2 regions of the Streptomyces flavalbus genome follow, and region 2 is predicted to be linked to the other one. Evidence: riboswitches for the same ligand, from Rfam matches in the RefSeq annotation. Region 2 holds a riboswitch; the other holds the start of a gene.
What was found. A riboswitch is a leader RNA that binds a small molecule or an ion and turns the genes downstream of it on or off. The one in region 2 is predicted to bind cyclic di-AMP.
Positions count from the first base shown of each region.

Region 1 (4,206 bases), 2.2 Mb from region 2:
ATGCGGTTCCGGTCCGGTGGCTTCGGGGGCCGGGTCCGGCGGGGGCCCCTAATCACGGAGCGGGGCAAGGAAGTTGAGGCCGGAACTGGTGTGAACGAAGGGAGCGCGATGTCCGTATTCTCTGATCATGGCCGCACCCATCGCATATGCCGAGCGCACGACGTACTCCCTCATCGCCACCGACCTGGACGGCACGCTGCTCCGCGGCGACGACACCTTCTCCGACCGGTCGCTCAGCGCGCTCGCGCGGGTGGCCGCGGCGGGTGCCCAGCATCTGGTGGTGACGGGACGACCAGCGCCCAGGGTGCGCCCGCTGCTGGAGTTCCTCGGCAGCACGGGGCTCGCGGTGTGCGGGCAGGGCGCGCAGTTGTACGACGCGGGCGCGGACCGTCTGCTGTGGTCCGTCACCCTGGACCGGGAGCTGGCCGAGACCGCGCTCGGCAAGATCGAGGCGGAGGTGGGCCAGGTCCACGCGGCGGTCGACCAGGACGGTGTCGAGGGGCTCACGCTCATCGAACCGGGCTACGAGATGCCGCACCCCACCCTGCCCGCGGTGCGGGTCGACCGGCGCGACGACCTGTGGTGCGCGCCCATCAGCAAGGTGCTGCTGCGCCACGCCACCCTGTCGGACGACGAGTTGGCGTCGGTGGCCCGCGCCGTGGTGGGCTCGCTGGCGACGGTCACCATGTCGGGGCCGGGGACGGTGGAACTCCAGCCGTGCGGTGTCACCAAGGCGACCGGTCTGGCGCTGGCCGCCGGGCACCTCGGGCTGCGCCCGCGGGACACGATCGCCTTCGGGGACATGCCCAACGACATCCCGATGTTCGACTGGGCGGGCCACGGCGTCGCCATGGCCAACGCCCACGCGGAACTCAAGGCGGTCGCGGACGAGGTCACCCTGTCGAACGAGGACGACGGCGTCGCCGTCGTCCTCGAACGCCTCTGCTCACAGGGCTGACGCGGGCCGGGCCGCGATGCCGTGGCCGCGGCCGGGTGCTCAGTACGCCCCGAAGACGTTGTCGATCGAGCCGTACCGCGCGGCGGCGTAGTTGCAGGCGGCGGTGATGTTCGCGACCGGGTCGTACGGGTTGTACGCGGTGCCGGGCACGTGGTACGCGGCGAAGGTCGGGTCGATGACCTGGAGCAGGCCCTTGGAGGGGGTGCCCGCGGCGGCGTTGGAGTCCCAGAGGTTGATGGCGGCCGGGTTGCCGGACGACTCGCGCATCACGTTGCGGTAGATGGCGTCGTAGCTGCCGGGGATGCCGTGCTGGGCCATGACGGCGAGCGACTCGCGGATCCACCCGTCCAGGTTGTCCGGGTATGCAACGGCCGAGGCGGTCGTGGTCGCGGTGGTGGCGGCCGTCGTGGTGTGCGCGGAGGCGCTGGTCGCGCCGATCAGCGGCAGCGCGAGCACGGCCGCGCCGGTGCTGGCGAGGGCGATCGTGCGGGCGAGGCGGGTGGTGCGGGCACGGCGGGGCTGGCCGTCTGCGGGCATGGTGAACGTCCTCTCCGGCGCCTGCGAGGTGAGCTGTCGGGTTCGGGCGGGAGCTGCCCGGCCGTGCCCTGCGCGGGTACGGCTTCACCCCGAGCCGTGCCGTGGCGACGTACGGCGTCGTGTGACGTCGTACGCGTCGCGGCCCGGCGACTTACCTGGGTCCCCCGCTCCTGCCATGGATGAGTCAGTCAGTGGGTTGCCGGGGCGGTGGCAGGATTCGGCGTCCGCCCGACAGGCCGGGAACGTATGCGAGAGCACATGTCGGAAACAAGTGTGGGAATCGCTCATCACATGGTTCGGTGTGGGTTCGACCTTGATCAGGTGATTTCGGGGCACTTGATCCTTTGCGGTCGCACAGATTCAACTGCCGGGGGAGGGGCGGGGGTTCGGGTGGGGTTGGCGGTGGTGGGTCGCGGGTCTGTCCACGGGGTCGGGGTGAGGCAAGTCACGGGTGTCAACAAGAGTCGCAAAACGGGCATTACCGCCAACTCGTCCCCGCGGAGGGGGTGATGTCCCGGTGAATGTGGAACCCCTCCCGAGGGGTGCGTCGTTGTCGTATTGGCCACCCGGGGAGGTGTCCGAGGGGGAAAGCGTGTTCATGCCATCATGGCGATCAAGGGGGCGCAGCGCGCCACGTTCAGGTGCATCCCGTTGCATTCACTCACTTAGCCCCCATATCCACTCGTATCGAATGATCAAAAACATACCGACCGCGATCCGATACCGCCCGTGCCGCAACGGTGGGCGCCCTCGGTGATCGAAACATGACCGGATACGCTGACTTGAGTGAAGGCAGCGACGTATCGACAAACCGCGTAATCGCCGGTGGACACCAGCAGACAGGAGACCCCTCGTGACCGTCGTCGGGCCATTCGGGCTGAGCGTGCGGGACCAGGCCCTGGAGGCCGATGTCCAGGCTGGGCTGGCGGCCGTCGAGGAAGGGTTGCTTGAGGCAACCAAGAGTGAGGTCCCCTTCATCACCGGCGCCGCCCAGCACCTCGTGCGGGCGGGCGGGAAGCGTTTCCGGCCACTGCTGGTGATGCTCGCGGCTCAGTTCGGCGACCCCTACGCGCCCGGAATCGTGCCTTCCGCGGTGGTCGTGGAGCTGACCCACCTGGCGACGCTGTACCACGACGACGTGATGGACGAGGCGGCGGTACGGCGCGGCGTGCCGAGCGCGAACACCCGCTGGGGCAACTCCGTCGCGGTCCTCACGGGCGACTTCCTCTTCGCCCGCGCCTCGCACATCCTGGCCGACCTCGGTCCGGAGGCGGTGCGGGTGCAGGCCGAGGCGTTCGAGCGGCTCGTGACCGGACAGATCCTGGAGACCGCGGGCCCCACCGACGGGCGTGACCCGGTCGACCACTACCTCGACGTCCTCTCCGGCAAGACCGGCTCGCTGGTCGCGGTCGCCTGCCGGTTCGGCGCGATGATGTCCGGCGCCGACGAGACGGTCATCGACGTCCTCACCCAGTACGGCGAGCGGCTCGGCGTCGCCTTCCAGCTCGCGGACGACGTCCTGGACATCGCCTCCGACTCCCACGAGTCCGGCAAGACGCCGGGCACCGACCTGCGCGAGGGCATCGCCACCCTGCCCGTGCTGCGGCTGCGGGAGCGCGCCGCCCGGCTGGGGCTGGAGGAGGACCTCGCCCTGTGCAAGCTGCTCGACTCCGACCTCACCGACGACGACCAGCACCAGCGCGCCCTGACGGCGCTGCGCGCCCACCCCGCGCTGGAGCAGGCGCGGCGCGACACCGTGCGGTACGCGGAGGAGGCGCGGGCGGCTCTGCTGCCGCTGCGGGAGTGCGACGCCAAGGCGGCGCTGACCGAGCTGTGCGACGCGGTGGTGCACCGGGCGGGGTGACCGCGGGGTCCTGTCCGCCTGGCGGGGGACCGCGGGTGTCCCGTCCGCCTGGCGGAGGTGCTCGCAGGTGTCGTATCCGTCTCATGGGGGTGGCGGCGGTCCGTCGTGTCCCCCTGCCGCGCTCCCCTAGGCGTACCTCCAGTCGGCGTAGTGCGTCTGAAAGCTGATCAGGACCCCTACGGGTGGGTGCACACGGGGGCGTCTCGCGTCATACCCGAGCAGTACGCGGAGTTGGCTCCGTGGGGTGACGTATCCCGTGGGCCGATTTGGTCAGATGGACACCACGGAAAACACCACTCCTCACCAATTCGGGTGAGAATGGCGGCTCGGGGTACAGCGCGACCAGGACGTGACGAGACGGACAGCCGCCGCCGACGCGAGAGGTAAGGCAGACATGGCACCGTACGCATCCGACGACAACACGACCGCGGCGCGGGACGCGCGGGAGGACGACGCGCGCGGGGCGCGGCGCAGGGCCGCGCGGTACGTGGTCCCGGTCGCGGTGACGGGGGTGGCCGCGGCGACCATCGGGCTCGTCCCGGCGCTCGCCGACTCCGGCAGCCCGGACCTCCCCAAGATCAGCGCACAGGAACTCATAGAGAAGATCGCCAAGTCGGACGTGCAGCAGCTCTCCGGCACGGTGAAGATCACCACCGATCTGGGGCTGCCCGACCTCGGCGACCTGGAGAGCGGACTGGCCTCCGGGATGGCCGGGCGGGGCGACGGCGAGGGCTCCAGCGCCGACCCCTCGGCCAAGCTCACCGAGCTGGTGTCCGGCACGCACACCCTGCGCGTCGCCTCCGACGGCCCGGACCGGCAGAAGCTGTCCCTCCTTGAGGACGCCGCC
Region 1 is NZ_JBHTEB010000001.1:4,661,611-4,665,816, forward strand. Features, by position in the region: gene ACFQZ6_RS21040 (HAD family hydrolase) at 128-958, shown strand; gene ACFQZ6_RS21045 (transglycosylase SLT domain-containing protein) at 998-1,495, opposite strand; cyclic di-AMP (ydaO/yuaA leader) riboswitch at 1,499-1,692, opposite strand; gene ACFQZ6_RS21050 (polyprenyl synthetase family protein) at 2,349-3,359, shown strand; gene ACFQZ6_RS21055 (LolA family protein) at 3,754-4,206, shown strand, end outside.
Region 1: it holds a riboswitch for cyclic di-AMP, as region 2 does, so the genes downstream of both, ACFQZ6_RS21045 (transglycosylase SLT domain-containing protein) here and ACFQZ6_RS30670 (M23 family metallopeptidase) in region 2, are expected to answer to the same signal.

Region 2 (4,206 bases):
CCCCGCCCTGTCCGTGCGCACCGGCGACGGGCGGCGCGGCACCGAGTGGTCCTACGAGGGCCACGAGGCCGACCCCGACGGCGTACGGCTGCGCTTCCGGGACGGCGGGCTGACCGTCACCCTGCACTACCGCGTCCGGCACGACGTGGTCGAGCGCTGGGTCACCGTCGACAACGCCGGGGACGCCGACGTGGAGCTGCTGCGCGCGGACTCCGCCGTCTTCACGCTCCCGGAGCGCGACGGCTGGCGGCTGAGCCAGTTGCACGGCCGCTGGGCCGCCGAGTCCCGGCTCACCGCAGCCCCGCTCACCTACGGCGAGAAGGTCATCGGCAGCCGCCGCGGCCACACCGGCCACCAGCACCTGCCCTGGGTCGCCCTGGACACCGACGCCACCGAGGAGCGCGGCGAGGTGTACGGCTGCGCCCTCGCCTGGTCGGGCTCCTGGCGGATCGGCGTCGCCCAGTTGCCCGACGCGCGCGTGCAGATCACCGGCGGCGCCGGACACGACGACTCCGGACTGCTGCGGCTGGCCGCGGGGGAGTCCTACACGAGCCCCGTCCTCGCCGGGCTGTGGAGCGACGGCGGCTTCGGCGGCGCCAGCCGGCCTGGCACCGCTACCAGCGGGCGTACGTCATCCCCGACGCCGACCAGGACCGGCCGGTGCTGTTCAACTCCTGGGAGGCGACCGGGTTCGGCATCTCCGAGGACCAGCAGCGGGCGCTGGCCCGGCGGGCGGCGGCGATCGGCGTCGAGCTGTTCGTCGTCGACGACGGCTGGTTCGGCTCCCGCACCGGCGACCACGCCGGGCTCGGTGACTGGACGCCCAACCCTGACCGCTTCCCGAAGGGGCTGGCGCCGCTCGCCGAGGACGTGCGGGCGCTGGGGATGCGGTTCGGCATCTGGGTCGAACCGGAGATGGTCAACCCGGACAGCGACCTGTACCGGGCGCACCCGGACTGGGTGCAGTACCAACCAGGACGTAAGCGGACAGAGTTTCGCAATCAACTCGTACTCAACGTCGCCCGCGAGGACGTCCAGGAGTACCTGTGGGAGCGCCTGGACGCCCTGCTGTCGAGCGCGCCCATCGACTACGTGAAGTGGGACTTCAACCGCTGCTTCACCGACGCCGGATGGCCCGGCGAGCCCTACCCGCAGCGGCTCTGGGTGGATCACGTACGGGCCGTGTACGCGCTGCTCGACCGGCTGCGGGCGGCCCACCCCGGCGTCGCCTTCGAGTCCTGCTCGGGCGGCGGCGGCCGGATCGACCTGGGGGTGCTGAGCCGTACGGACCAGGTGTGGACCTCCGACAACACCGACCCCCTCGACCGGCTCGCCATCCAGCACGGCTTCAGCCAGCTCCACCCCGCGCGCGTGATGGCCGCCTGGGTGACCGACAGCCCCAACGAGCAGCTCAACGGGCGGGTCAGCCCGCTGCGCTTCCGGTTCGTGAGCGCCATGGCCGGGGTGCTGGGGATCGGCGGCGACCTGACCCGCTGGAGCGAGGCGGAGCTGGCCGAGGCCCGCGACTGGGTGGAGCTGTACCGGGAGATCCGGCCGCTGGTGCAGCGCGGGGACCTCTACCGGCTGCGCCCGCCGCGGGGCGGGCTGAGCGCGGTGCAGTACGTGCGCGGTGCCGAGACGGTCGTCCTCGCCTGCCTCCAGGCGCAGCACCACGGCGAGCCGGTCCCCGCGCTCCGGCTGCGCGGACTGGACCCGGCAAGCTCCTATGAATGCCCTGAAACGGGCGAAATCCACCGAGGTGCCGTGCTGCTGCACCACGGGATACGGCTGGGGCTGCGCGGTGACCTTGATGCGGCAGTTCTCCGACTGCGTCGCATCTGAGTCATCTGTCCGGATTAATCGCTTCCATTCCAACTCGCTCCGGAATTCGGCACGCTGGAAATCCGGCACGTGAGCAGCGTCATAGCGGTGACCGTCCGTCGCCCGTCATGTTCACGTAATCAGGGGCTTTTTCAAGGGCTTTTAGGGAAAGCGTCACCGCTCGGAACAACTCAGGGTGACCGGTAATTCCCGTAAGGGATCAAGAAAAAGGCGTTCGGGTGGAACCTCTCGCTTGTCCGTTTGCGTCTTGCTCGCTTACGTTCCACACCGATCCCGGACGGAACGCCGAATCCTGCCGCCGTCCGGACTCCGCGCAAACTGACCCGTGCACCCGGCAGGAGCGGGGGACCCACAGGTAGACCGCCTGTTCCGGTTCCCGGAACAGGCTTGGGGTACAGCCGCACCTCGGTGCGGCCGGACATCTCCAGTCCGCACCCGACAGCTCACCTCGCAGGCGCAGGAGAGGAATTCGCCATGCCCGCCAAGGGTAAGCACCGCCGTCCCAAGTCCCTGCGTATCGCCCGCTCCATCGCCGTGGCCGGTACCGGTGGCGCCGCGCTCGCCCTGCCCCTGATGGGGGCCGCCAGCGCCAACGCCGCCACCCCGCAGTCCGTTTCGGAAAAGGCCGTCCACTCCGCCCCCGCGGCGCAGAAGTCGGCCGCCGAGAAGAAGTCCACCGCCGAGAAGTCGGGCGTGCGGACCTATTCCGTCCGTGCCGGCGACTACCTTTCGAAGATCGCTGACGAGCAGAACGTCGACGGCGGCTGGAAGAAGCTCTACGCGGACAACCGCGCGGCGGTCGGCGACGACCCCTCGCTGATCCACCCCGGGCTGAAGCTCAGCATCGGCCAGAAGGCCGCGGCGCAGGGCGAGACCAAGCAGGGTGAGGCCAAGAAGCAGTCCGCCCCGAAGGCCGCCAAGCCCGCCCAGCCCGCGAAGCCGAAGCAGTCGACGCAGTCCTCCAAGTCGTCCGCCGCCGAGTCCTCGCAGTCGTCCGCCAGCACCGCCACGACCACCGCCGCTTCGGGCTACAGCGCCCCCGTCGACGGCGCCGCCGTCGGCACCGGCTACAAGGTGGCGGGCAGCATGTGGTCCAGCGGCTACCACACCGGCGTCGACTTCGCCGCCGCCACCGGCACCACGCTGAAGTCCGTCGGCCCCGGCACCGTCGTCTCCGCGGGCTGGGCCGGTGCGTACGGCAACCAGGTCGTCATCAAGCTGAACGACGGCTACTACGCCCAGTACGCGCACCTGTCCTCGCTGTCCGTCTCCAGCGGCCAGACCGTGACCGGCGGCCAGCAGATCGGCCTGTCCGGCTCCACCGGCAACTCGACCGGCCCGCACCTGCACTTCGAGATCCGCACCACGCCCGACTACGGCTCCGACATCGACCCGGTGGCCTACCTCCGCTCGCACGGCGTCTCCATCGGCTGACGCCAGCCCCGCGACCGCGCCGACGGCCGGACCCCACGCACGGGTCCGGCCGTCGGCGTATTCCGCAATTGACCAAGGTTTTGGCAGTGGCTTATCTCACCGCCCGTCAACCCTTTCCTACGGTCGCGTAGGTCACAATCGACGGGGAAAGATGGGCCGATGTGGCAGACGATTCGAAGAATGACAGCAGATCAGTGATCGGGTCGCACGTGGCGGTGGGGGACAGCTTCACCGAAGGCGTCGGCGACCCCGGCCCCGACGGGGCGTTCGTCGGCTGGGCCGACCGGTTCGCGGTGCTGCTCGCGGACCGGCGTCCCGAGGGCGACTTCCGGTACACCAACCTCGCCGTGCGCGGGAAGCTCCTCGACCAGATCGTGGCCGACCAGGTACCGCGCGCCGTCGAACTCGCCCCGGACCTCGTGTCCTTCTGCGCGGGCGGCAACGACATCCTGCGGCCCGGCACCGACCCCGACGAGGTCGCCGAACGGTTCGAGGAGGCGGTCGCCCGGCTGACCGCCGTAGCGGGCACGGTGATGGTGACCACCGGGTTCGACACCCGGGGCGTGCCCGTCCTCAAGCACCTGCGCGGCAAGATCGCCACCTACAACGGACATGTGCGCGCCATCGCGGACCGGTACGGCTGCCCCGTCCTCGACCTGTGGTCCCTGAGGTCCGTCCAGGACCGCCGGGCCTGGGACCACGACCGGCTGCACCTGTCCCCCGAGGGGCACACGCGCGTGGCGCTGCGCGCCGGGCAGGTCCTCGGCCTGCCGGTCCCGGCCGACCCGGACCAGCCCTGGCCGCCGCTGCCGCCGCGCGGCACCCTGGAGATCCGCCGCGACGACGTGCACTGGGCGCGCGAGTACCTGGTGCCGTGGATCGGCCGCCGACTGCGCGGCGAGTCCTCCGGCGACCACGTCACCGCCAAGG
Region 2 is NZ_JBHTEB010000001.1:6,868,422-6,872,627, forward strand. Features, by position in the region: partial or broken gene ACFQZ6_RS30665 (alpha-galactosidase) at 1-1,842, shown strand, start outside; cyclic di-AMP (ydaO/yuaA leader) riboswitch at 2,159-2,312, shown strand; gene ACFQZ6_RS30670 (M23 family metallopeptidase) at 2,317-3,276, shown strand; gene ACFQZ6_RS30675 (SGNH/GDSL hydrolase family protein) at 3,471-4,206, shown strand, end outside.